2 regions of the Micromonospora sp. NPDC005710 genome follow, and region 1 is predicted to be linked to the other one. Evidence: riboswitches for the same ligand, from Rfam matches in the RefSeq annotation. Region 1 holds a riboswitch; the other holds the start of a gene.

Region 1 (4,017 bases):
GGGTTGGCTGCGGCGAGTCGGGCCAGTCGCAGTCGTTCCAGCAGCCCGGCCACTGTTTCCGTGACGACCGCCTCGGGTTGACCGGTACGGCGTGGGCCGAGCGCCAGCTCGTCGAAGACGGTGCTGGTGACGAACTGGTGTTCCGGATCCTGGAAGACCGACCCGATCCGCCGGGCCAGTGCGGGGGCCCGCCAGCGGTGTGGGGGAGTGCGGTGGTCGGGGCCGGCCAACTCGGCGGACGCGGTGACCCGTCCGCTGCCCGGCCGGAGCAGACCGCCGAGCAGCAACGCCAGGGTGGACTTGCCGGCGCCGTTCGGTCCGCGTACGGCGAGTGCTTCCCCGGCGCGTACCTCGAGGTCGGTGGAGCCCAGCCGGGGCGCCAGGCCGAGCCGGTCGGCGGTGAGCAACAACTCCCCGGGGCCGGCGGTGGCGGCCCGGGGTGCAATGGGGTGACCGGGCACCCAGACCCCCTCGGCGGCCAGGGCGGCGCCGTGGGCGGCGAAGACCGCCTCGGGTGTGCCGTCGGCGCGGACGCCGCCGCCCGGTTCCAGGACGACCACCCGGTCGACGAGTGGCAGCGCCTCGGTGACCCGGTGCTCGACCAGGATCAGTGTGGTGTCGGCGTCCAGCGCGCCGGTCACCGCGTGCCGGACCAGGTCGGCTCCGGCCGGGTCGAGGTTCGCGGTCGGCTCGTCGAGCAGCAGCAGGGCGGGGCGCAGGGCCAGCGCGCCGGCCAGGGCGAGGCGTTGCTGTTCGCCGCCGGAGAGCGCCGCGGTGTGGCGGTCGCGGGGGTACGGGAAGCCGACCCGGTGCAGCGCCTCGTCCACCCGGGGCCAGATCTCGTCGGCGGGTACGCCCCGGTTCTCCAGCCCGAACGCGACGTCGTCGCCGCAGCGGGCCATCACCAGTTGGGTTTCCGGGTCCTGGAAGACGATGCCGACCCGTTCCCGCCCCTTGCGCGGGTCGAGCCCGTCGATCTCGACGGTGCCCTCCTGCTCGCCGGAGTCTTCGGGAAGCAGCCCGGCGAGGGCGCTGAGCAGTGTGCTCTTGCCGGCCCCGGAGGGCCCGAGAAGCAGAACCCGCTCCCCAGCCTCAACCCGCAGGTCGACCCCGCGCACCGCCCAGGCGCGCCGCCCGGCGTGCCGCCACCCGAACCCCCGCAGCAGTACCCCGCCCACCGAACCCCCTTCCGGTTCGCGCTCACGTCCGTTGATCAAGAGGTTTGCGTCAGGGAATCGCCGTCCGTTGACGCAAACCTCTTGATCAACGCGATCAGGTGGGGTCAGACCAGGGCTCGGTTTCGGCCTGCGGGGAACCGGTCCAGGACGCCGGTGTTGGCCAGGGCCTTCGTCAGCAGCCAGCCGCCCAGGCCGGCGATCACTGTGGCGCTGACGATGGTGAGCAGCGCGTACGGGATGCGATAGTCACCCAGCGCGTAGTCGACGTTCCAGACGAAGAAGTCGAACAGCGCGGCGCTGAGGCCGGTCAGCGCGCCGGCGAACACCGCAGTCGGCAGCCGGAACGACCGGTACCGGAAGGCGGCGAACGCCAGCTCCGCGCCGATGCCCTGCACGATGCCCTGCGGGATCACCGTGCCGGCCCACTGGCTGCCCAGCAGCGCGGACAGAACGGCGGCCACTGTCTCGCAGTAGAGCGCGGCACCGGGTTTGCGGATGACCAGCCCGCCGATCACCGCAGGCATCAGCCAGACGCCGTAGAGCAGCGTCTGCGCCGGCGGGAAGAAGGCGAACGCGCCCTCGGTGGCACTCCAGACCAGGCCCCAGGCCCAGAAGATGACACCGAAGGCAACCGCGATCACCGAGGCGACCAGGATGTCGACGGTCCGCCAACGGTGGGTGTCGGTGGTGAATTTCATGTGTTGCTCCCAGTTCGTGAGTGCGAACCAGGAGAAGACGCACGCCGCGTCTGGTGGCACCGGACTGCGGCGCGGCTGGAGGTCGACCGAACTCCCTGCGCTGGCATTACCCAGATCAGGTTCGAGGGTCTGCGGGCGTTGCCCGCACTCTCAGCGCTGTGCGCTCCCCTGTCGGATATGAAGTTGTCTCGCTGACGCTAACACCGACGGGGGGAGTGAGCCCAGCAGGGCACCGGCCTGACCTGCGACAGCGAGTGGCCCCCCGCTTCTGGGTACGCTTCCGATCATGCGGGTTGACGCGCGAGGCTTCACGTTCGAGGTGACCGTCGGCGGTCCGACGGACGGCGTACCCGTCCTGCTGCTGCACGGTTTCCCCCAGCACAGCGGCGAGTGGGACGACGTGGTGCCGGCGCTGCACGCGGGCGGGCTGCGCACGTACGCGCTGGACCAGCGCGGTTACTCACCGGGTGCCCGGCCCACCGGGGTGGCCGACTACCGCATCCCCGAACTCGTCGCCGACGTGGTGGCGGTGCTCGACGCGCTCGGGCTGACCGCGGTCCACCTGGTCGGGCACGACTGGGGCGCGATAGTGGCGTGGGCGGTCGCCGCCCGGCATCCCGAGCGGGTCCACACGTTGACAGCGGTGTCCGTACCGCACCCGGCGGCCATGGCGCACGCCCTGGCCACCGACGGCCAACAGAAGGCCCGCTCGTCGTACATCGCGCTGTTCCGCAAGCCGGACAAGGCGGAGAAGGTGCTCCTGGCGTGGCATGCCACCGCGCTGCGCAAGCTGCTCGGCGGAGTGGGCGACACCTCCCGGGTGGACCGGTACGCCGACCCGATGCGTGAGCCGGGCGCGCTCACCGCCGCCCTGAACTGGTACCGGGCGATGTCCCGCGCCGACCTGGCCGGTGTCGGCCCGATCGCGGTGCCCACCACGTACGTCTGGAGTGACAAGGACGTCGCCATCGGCCGGACCGCCGCCGAGGCGTGCGCGCAGCACGTCACCGGCGACTACCGCTTCGTGCAGTTGTCCGGAGTGAGTCACTGGATCCCGGACGCGGCCCCGGCCCTGCTCGCCGAGGCGATCCTGGCCCGGGCCGGCGGAACGGCCCGAACCGGCGGGACGGCCTGAGCGTGCGGGTCAGCGGGGGAGACCCGTCGTGACGACTGACGCCACCGGGCCGGGCAGCCGTCGCTCGATCGCCGCCCAGCTGCGCGTGCTGGGCGTACGCCCCGGCGCGACGCTGTTGGTGCACGCCTCCCTGCGTCCGTTGGGGTTCGTCAGCGGCGGCCCGCACGCGGTGGTGCTCGCCCTGCGCGACGCGCTCGGCCCGGACGGCACGATCGTCGTGCCCACCCACACGCCGGACAACAGCGACCCCGCGCAGTGGCGCAACCCGCCGGTGCCGGCGGACTGGTGGCCGCTGATCCGCTCGGAGATGCCGGGCTTCGACCCGGCGGTCACCCCGAGCCGGTTCATGGGTGCGCTCGCCGAGACGGTCCGCGCCTGGCCCGGTGCCCTGCGCAGCTCCCATCCGCAGGTGTCGTTCGCCGCGCTGGGCCCGGCCGCCGAACAGGTGGTGGCCGGGCACACGCTGGCGGACATGCTCGGCGAGGGCTCCCCGCTGGCCCGCCTCTACGACCTGGACGCCGACGTGTTGCTGCTCGGCGTGGACCACTCGGTGAGCACCTCGCTGCACCTGGCCGAGTACCGCTGCCCAGGCTCGTCCCGCGAGCGGGTCGGTGCCGCGGTGCGCACCGGCGACGGTGGTCGGGAATGGGTGTGGTGGCAGGACGTACGGCTCGACGCGGACGACTTTGCCGCGTTGGGCGAGGACCTGGAGGCCACCGGGGCGGTCCGCACCGCACCTGTCGGCACCGGGACCGGCAGGTTGATGCGCCAGCGGGCGGCCGTGGACTTCGCTGTTCGTTGGCTGGCCCGCAATCGGACGACGGAGGACGTATGACGGTGAGCGCCGAGGACTATCTGGCCGTGGTGACCGAGACGATCGGCCGGGTGGCCGCCAGCCAACGGGAGGCGGTGGGGCGGGCCGCCGACCTGATCGCCGAGGCCGTCCGAGCCGACGGCGTGGTGCACGCGTTCGGCACCGGCCACTCGGAGGCCCTCGCCATGGAGA
Region 2 (4,017 bases), on a different contig from region 1:
GGGCCAGCCGGGCCACAGTCACCGCCTCGGTGGCGGTGTGGCAGCCGGCGGTGTTCGGCAGCAGGCGTACCCCGCACCGGTCCAGCAGCTCCAGCAGGCCACCGGCCGAGCCGGCTGCCGTACCCACGCGGCGCAGCGCCAGTGTGACCAGCTCGGTTCCGGACGCCCGGATCGCCTGCTCCAGCACGTGCAGGTTCGCGGCACCGCCGGTGCCGAGGATCAGTCGTGACGTGAAGGTCTGCCCACCCAGCTCGAACGGCACGCCGCTCACCCGCCCTGGGCCGCGGTGAGCACCTCGACCCGGTCGCCGTCGTGCAGTGCCCGGGCCGGCCAGCCGGTTCGGGGCACCACTTCGCCGTTGACCGCTACCGCCACCCCTCGGGGGTGCGGCACCAGGTCGTGGACCAGGTCCGCCACTGACGCGCCGGCGGCGACGCTGCGCCCGGCCCCGTTCACAGTCAACTCCACAGCTTGCCCTCCGTTGTCGGTTCAGCCCGCCCGGCACCGTCGAAGCGGTCGGCGCGAAAGGGCGCGAGCAGCGGATCGGGTACGCCGCCGAGCACCAGATCGGCGATCAGGTCGGCGGTGATCGGGGTGAGCACGATGCCGTGCCGGTGGTGTCCGGTGGCGGCCAGGACGCCCGGCCGGTCGGGCAGCGGCCCGAGGATCGGCGCGTTGTCCGGCGTGCCGGGGCGTGACCCGGCGATCGCCTCGACCAGGTCGTACTCCGCCAACTCGGGCAGCAGGTCGATCCCGGCGCGCAGCAGACGGTGCACGGCACCGGCGGTGACTGTGGTGTCCGCGCGCTCCTCGACTGTCGCGCCGAGCACCACCTCGCCGTCGGTGCGGGGCACCAGGTAGACGTGCTCGCCGTCGGCGTACCCCCGGATCACGTGCCGGAAGCCCGGCGCGACGCCGTCGGGCGCGCGGAGCCGGAGGATCTGGCCCTTCACCGGCCGCACGGGCAGGCCGGTGAGCGCGGCGGACCCGCAACCGGCGGCGACCACGGTGACCCCGGCGTCCACGTCGGACAGACGGCTCACCGGCTGGGGCACGAGCACCGCGCCGGCCCGCTGCGCGGCAGTACGCAGCGCCGGCACCAGCAATCGGGGGTCGACCTGGTGGTCGGTGGGTGCGAACGCGCCGCCGCGCACCCGTGGGGCGAGCGCCGGTTCGCTGTCGCGCAGCTCGCTGGGGCGCAGCGGCGTCACGGGCAGACCCAACCCCTGCTGGTACGCCCACAGCCGCCGCGCCTCGGCCAGGTCGTCGCCGGTGAGCCCGACCATCAGGGTGCCCTCGGTCCGGTAGCCGATCTCGACTCCGGTCGTCTCGCTCAGCTCGGCGGCGAACGCCGGCCAGCGGGCGGCGGACGCGAGCAGCAACCCGGTCAGCTCCCGCTCCCCGAAGTACGCCTCGGCGACCGGGGAGAGCATGCCGGCGGCGACCGCCGACGCCCCGGAGCCGGGTGCCTGATCGTGCACCTGCACCAGCAGCCCTCGCGCGGCGCAGCGCCAGGCGATCGCGAGGCCGATGGGTCCCGCCCCCACCACTGCCACGTCCGGCCGGGCCCGGTCGCTCGACGGCGGTGACGGGGACCGGCCGCTCAGCACGTCAGGGCCTCGATCAGCTCGGCTGTCGCCCGTGCCGGGTCGGCGGCGGAGGAGACGGCACCGACCACCGCCACCCCGTACGCCCCGGCGGCTCGTAGCGCCGGCACCCGGGCGGCGGTCACGCCACCGATCGCGACGACCGGGACGTCGACGGCGTCGACGACGGCGCGTACGCCGGCAGGGCCGATGGGGTCCGGTAGGCCGGACTTGGTGCTCGTGGCGTGGCACGGGCCGACGCCGAGGTAGCTGGCTCCCGCAGCGACGGCCTCGCGTGCCGGGCCGGGGGCGCGGGCGGTGGCGCCCAGCACGCCGGTGGGGCCGAGCACCCGGCGGGCGGCGTCGACCGGCAGGTCGTCGGCGCCGACGTGCCCACCGGCTGCCCCCGCCGCGAGCGCGACGTGCAACCGGTCGTTGACCAGGCAGGTCACGCCGTACGGCGTGCAGAGCGCCAGCACCCGCCGGGTCAGGTCGTACGCCTCACGGTCGGTGGCGGAATCCTCTACCCGAACCTGCACCACCAGGTCGGCGTGGGCCACGGTGAGGGCGGCGTGAACCACGGCGAGTGGGTCACGACCGGGTCGGGTGTCGGTGACGAGATGCAATCGCCCCAGGGACGGCACGGCAACGCTCCTCCCTGCGCCGGCATTATCCGGATCAGGTTCGACGGTCGGGGGCTGTCAGCCCCCCTCTCAGCCCGGTACACCGGGCTCCCGTGGGTTACTTGCGTGTCACCGTACGACAGATTCGTCGGACTGCCAAGGCGCGGGGTCGACGACGGTCGGCGGGCCGGACCGGGCGAGAACGATCAAGATCCATGGGGCACTTCATGCGGTCCTGTTCGGAATGTCGCCTGCCGTTGCAGAACCGTTACCCGCCCGCATCTTGCCCGACATCGAACCACCCGAATTAATTTGTTCAGCGATTCGACAAAATGTCGGCGGGGGCACCTTGGCACGGTGTGACCACCGACTCCATCAGGGACGGCCTTCGGCGTGCCGACTCCCGCGAGCCCTGTCACTACGACACAGGAGGCGGCGTGTCCCGTTCTCGTCGTGCCCGCGTACCCATCACCGCAACCCTGATCTCCCTGGCCATGGCCTCGACCACCCTGTTCGGCGCGCCCGCGCAGGCGGCCGCCCAGGTGCCCCCACGGGATGCGAAAGCCGCAGCCCCGGTCAGCCAGGTGGCGCCGAAGGCGCCAAAGGCCGCGGCCGATCCCTTCTCCGTCCTGATCTTCTCCAAGACCGCCGGCTTCCGGCACGACTCCATCCCCACCGGCATCGCCGCCATCCAGCAGCTCGGCGTCGACAACGGATTCACAGTGGACAACAGCGAGGACGGCGCCGCGTTCAACGACGCCAACCTGGCGAAGTACAAGGCGGTGATCTGGCTCTCCACCACCGGTGACGTGCTCAACGCCGACCAGCAGGCGGCGTTCGAGCGCTACGTGAAGGCCGGCGGCGGTTACGTCGGCATCCACGCCGCGTCGGACACCGAGTACAGCTGGGCCTGGTACGGCGACCTGGTCGGCGCGTACTTCGCCAACCACCCGCAGAACCAGACCGCCACCGTCAAGGTGGAGGATCACGCCCACCCGTCCACCGCCGAACTGCCGGACCGCTGGTCCCGGTTCGACGAGTGGTACAACTACCAGACCAACCCCCGGCCGGACGTGCACGTGCTGGCCAGCCTGGACGAGAAGAGCTACACCCCCGGCGCCGGCGCGATGGGCGCCGACCACCCGGTCGCCTGGTGCCAGGACTACGACGGTGGTCGGTCCTGGTACACGGGCCTCGGGCACACCCGGGAGTCGTACGCCGAGCCCGGCTTCCTCTCCCACCTGCTCGGCGGCATCCGGACCGCGGCCGGTGTCGAGAACGCCGACTGTGGCGCCTCGAAGACCTCCAACTTCGAGAAGGTCACGCTGGACAGCAACACCAGCAACCCGATGGAGTTGGACATCGCCCCCGACGGGCGGGTCTTCTACATCGAGCGCGACGGGCGCGTGCAGATCGTGAAGCCGGACACCGGCAACACCGTCACCGCCGTCGACCTGGACGTCTTCACCGGTAACGAGGACGGCCTCATCGGCATCCGGCTCGACCCGGACTTCGCCACGAACAACTGGGTGTACCTGTACTACGCTCCGAACGACGGGGTCACCCGCAACCTGCTGTCCCGCTTCACGGTCACCGGCGACACCATCAGCCTGGCCAGCGAGAAGCAGGTGCTGCGGGTCGACACCCAGCGCAACACCTGTTGCCACGCCGGCGGCAGCATGACCTTCGACGGCGACGGCAACCTGTACCTGGCCACCGGTGACAACACCAACCCGTTCGAGTCGAACTCGTACTCGCCGCTCGACGAGCGGGCGGGCCGCCAGGACTACGACTCGCAGCGCACCTCC

The links. Region 1 has a riboswitch for thiamine pyrophosphate ahead of ABZ406_RS25050 (ECF transporter S component). Riboswitches for the same ligand answer to the same signal wherever they lie in the genome.
Region 2: linked by a shared signal. The riboswitch ahead of thiE (thiamine phosphate synthase) and the one ahead of ABZ406_RS25050 (ECF transporter S component) in region 1 are both predicted to bind thiamine pyrophosphate.

Annotation. Positions count from the first base shown of each region.
Region 1 covers NZ_JBEXYP010000022.1:13,475-17,491, reverse strand. The annotation lists gene ABZ406_RS25055 (ABC transporter ATP-binding protein) at 1-1,178, opposite strand, end outside; gene ABZ406_RS25050 (ECF transporter S component) at 1,283-1,876, opposite strand; TPP riboswitch at 1,951-2,056, opposite strand; gene ABZ406_RS25045 (alpha/beta fold hydrolase) at 2,163-3,011, shown strand; gene ABZ406_RS25040 (AAC(3) family N-acetyltransferase) at 3,040-3,846, shown strand; gene ABZ406_RS25035 (SIS domain-containing protein) at 3,843-4,017, shown strand, end outside.
Region 2 covers NZ_JBEXYP010000015.1:73,788-77,804, reverse strand. The annotation lists gene ABZ406_RS20895 (thiazole synthase) at 1-271, opposite strand, end outside; gene thiS (sulfur carrier protein ThiS) at 268-468, opposite strand; gene thiO (glycine oxidase ThiO) at 459-1,607, opposite strand; gene thiE (thiamine phosphate synthase) at 1,604-2,230, opposite strand; TPP riboswitch at 2,225-2,334, opposite strand; gene ABZ406_RS20875 (ThuA domain-containing protein) at 2,647-4,017, shown strand, end outside.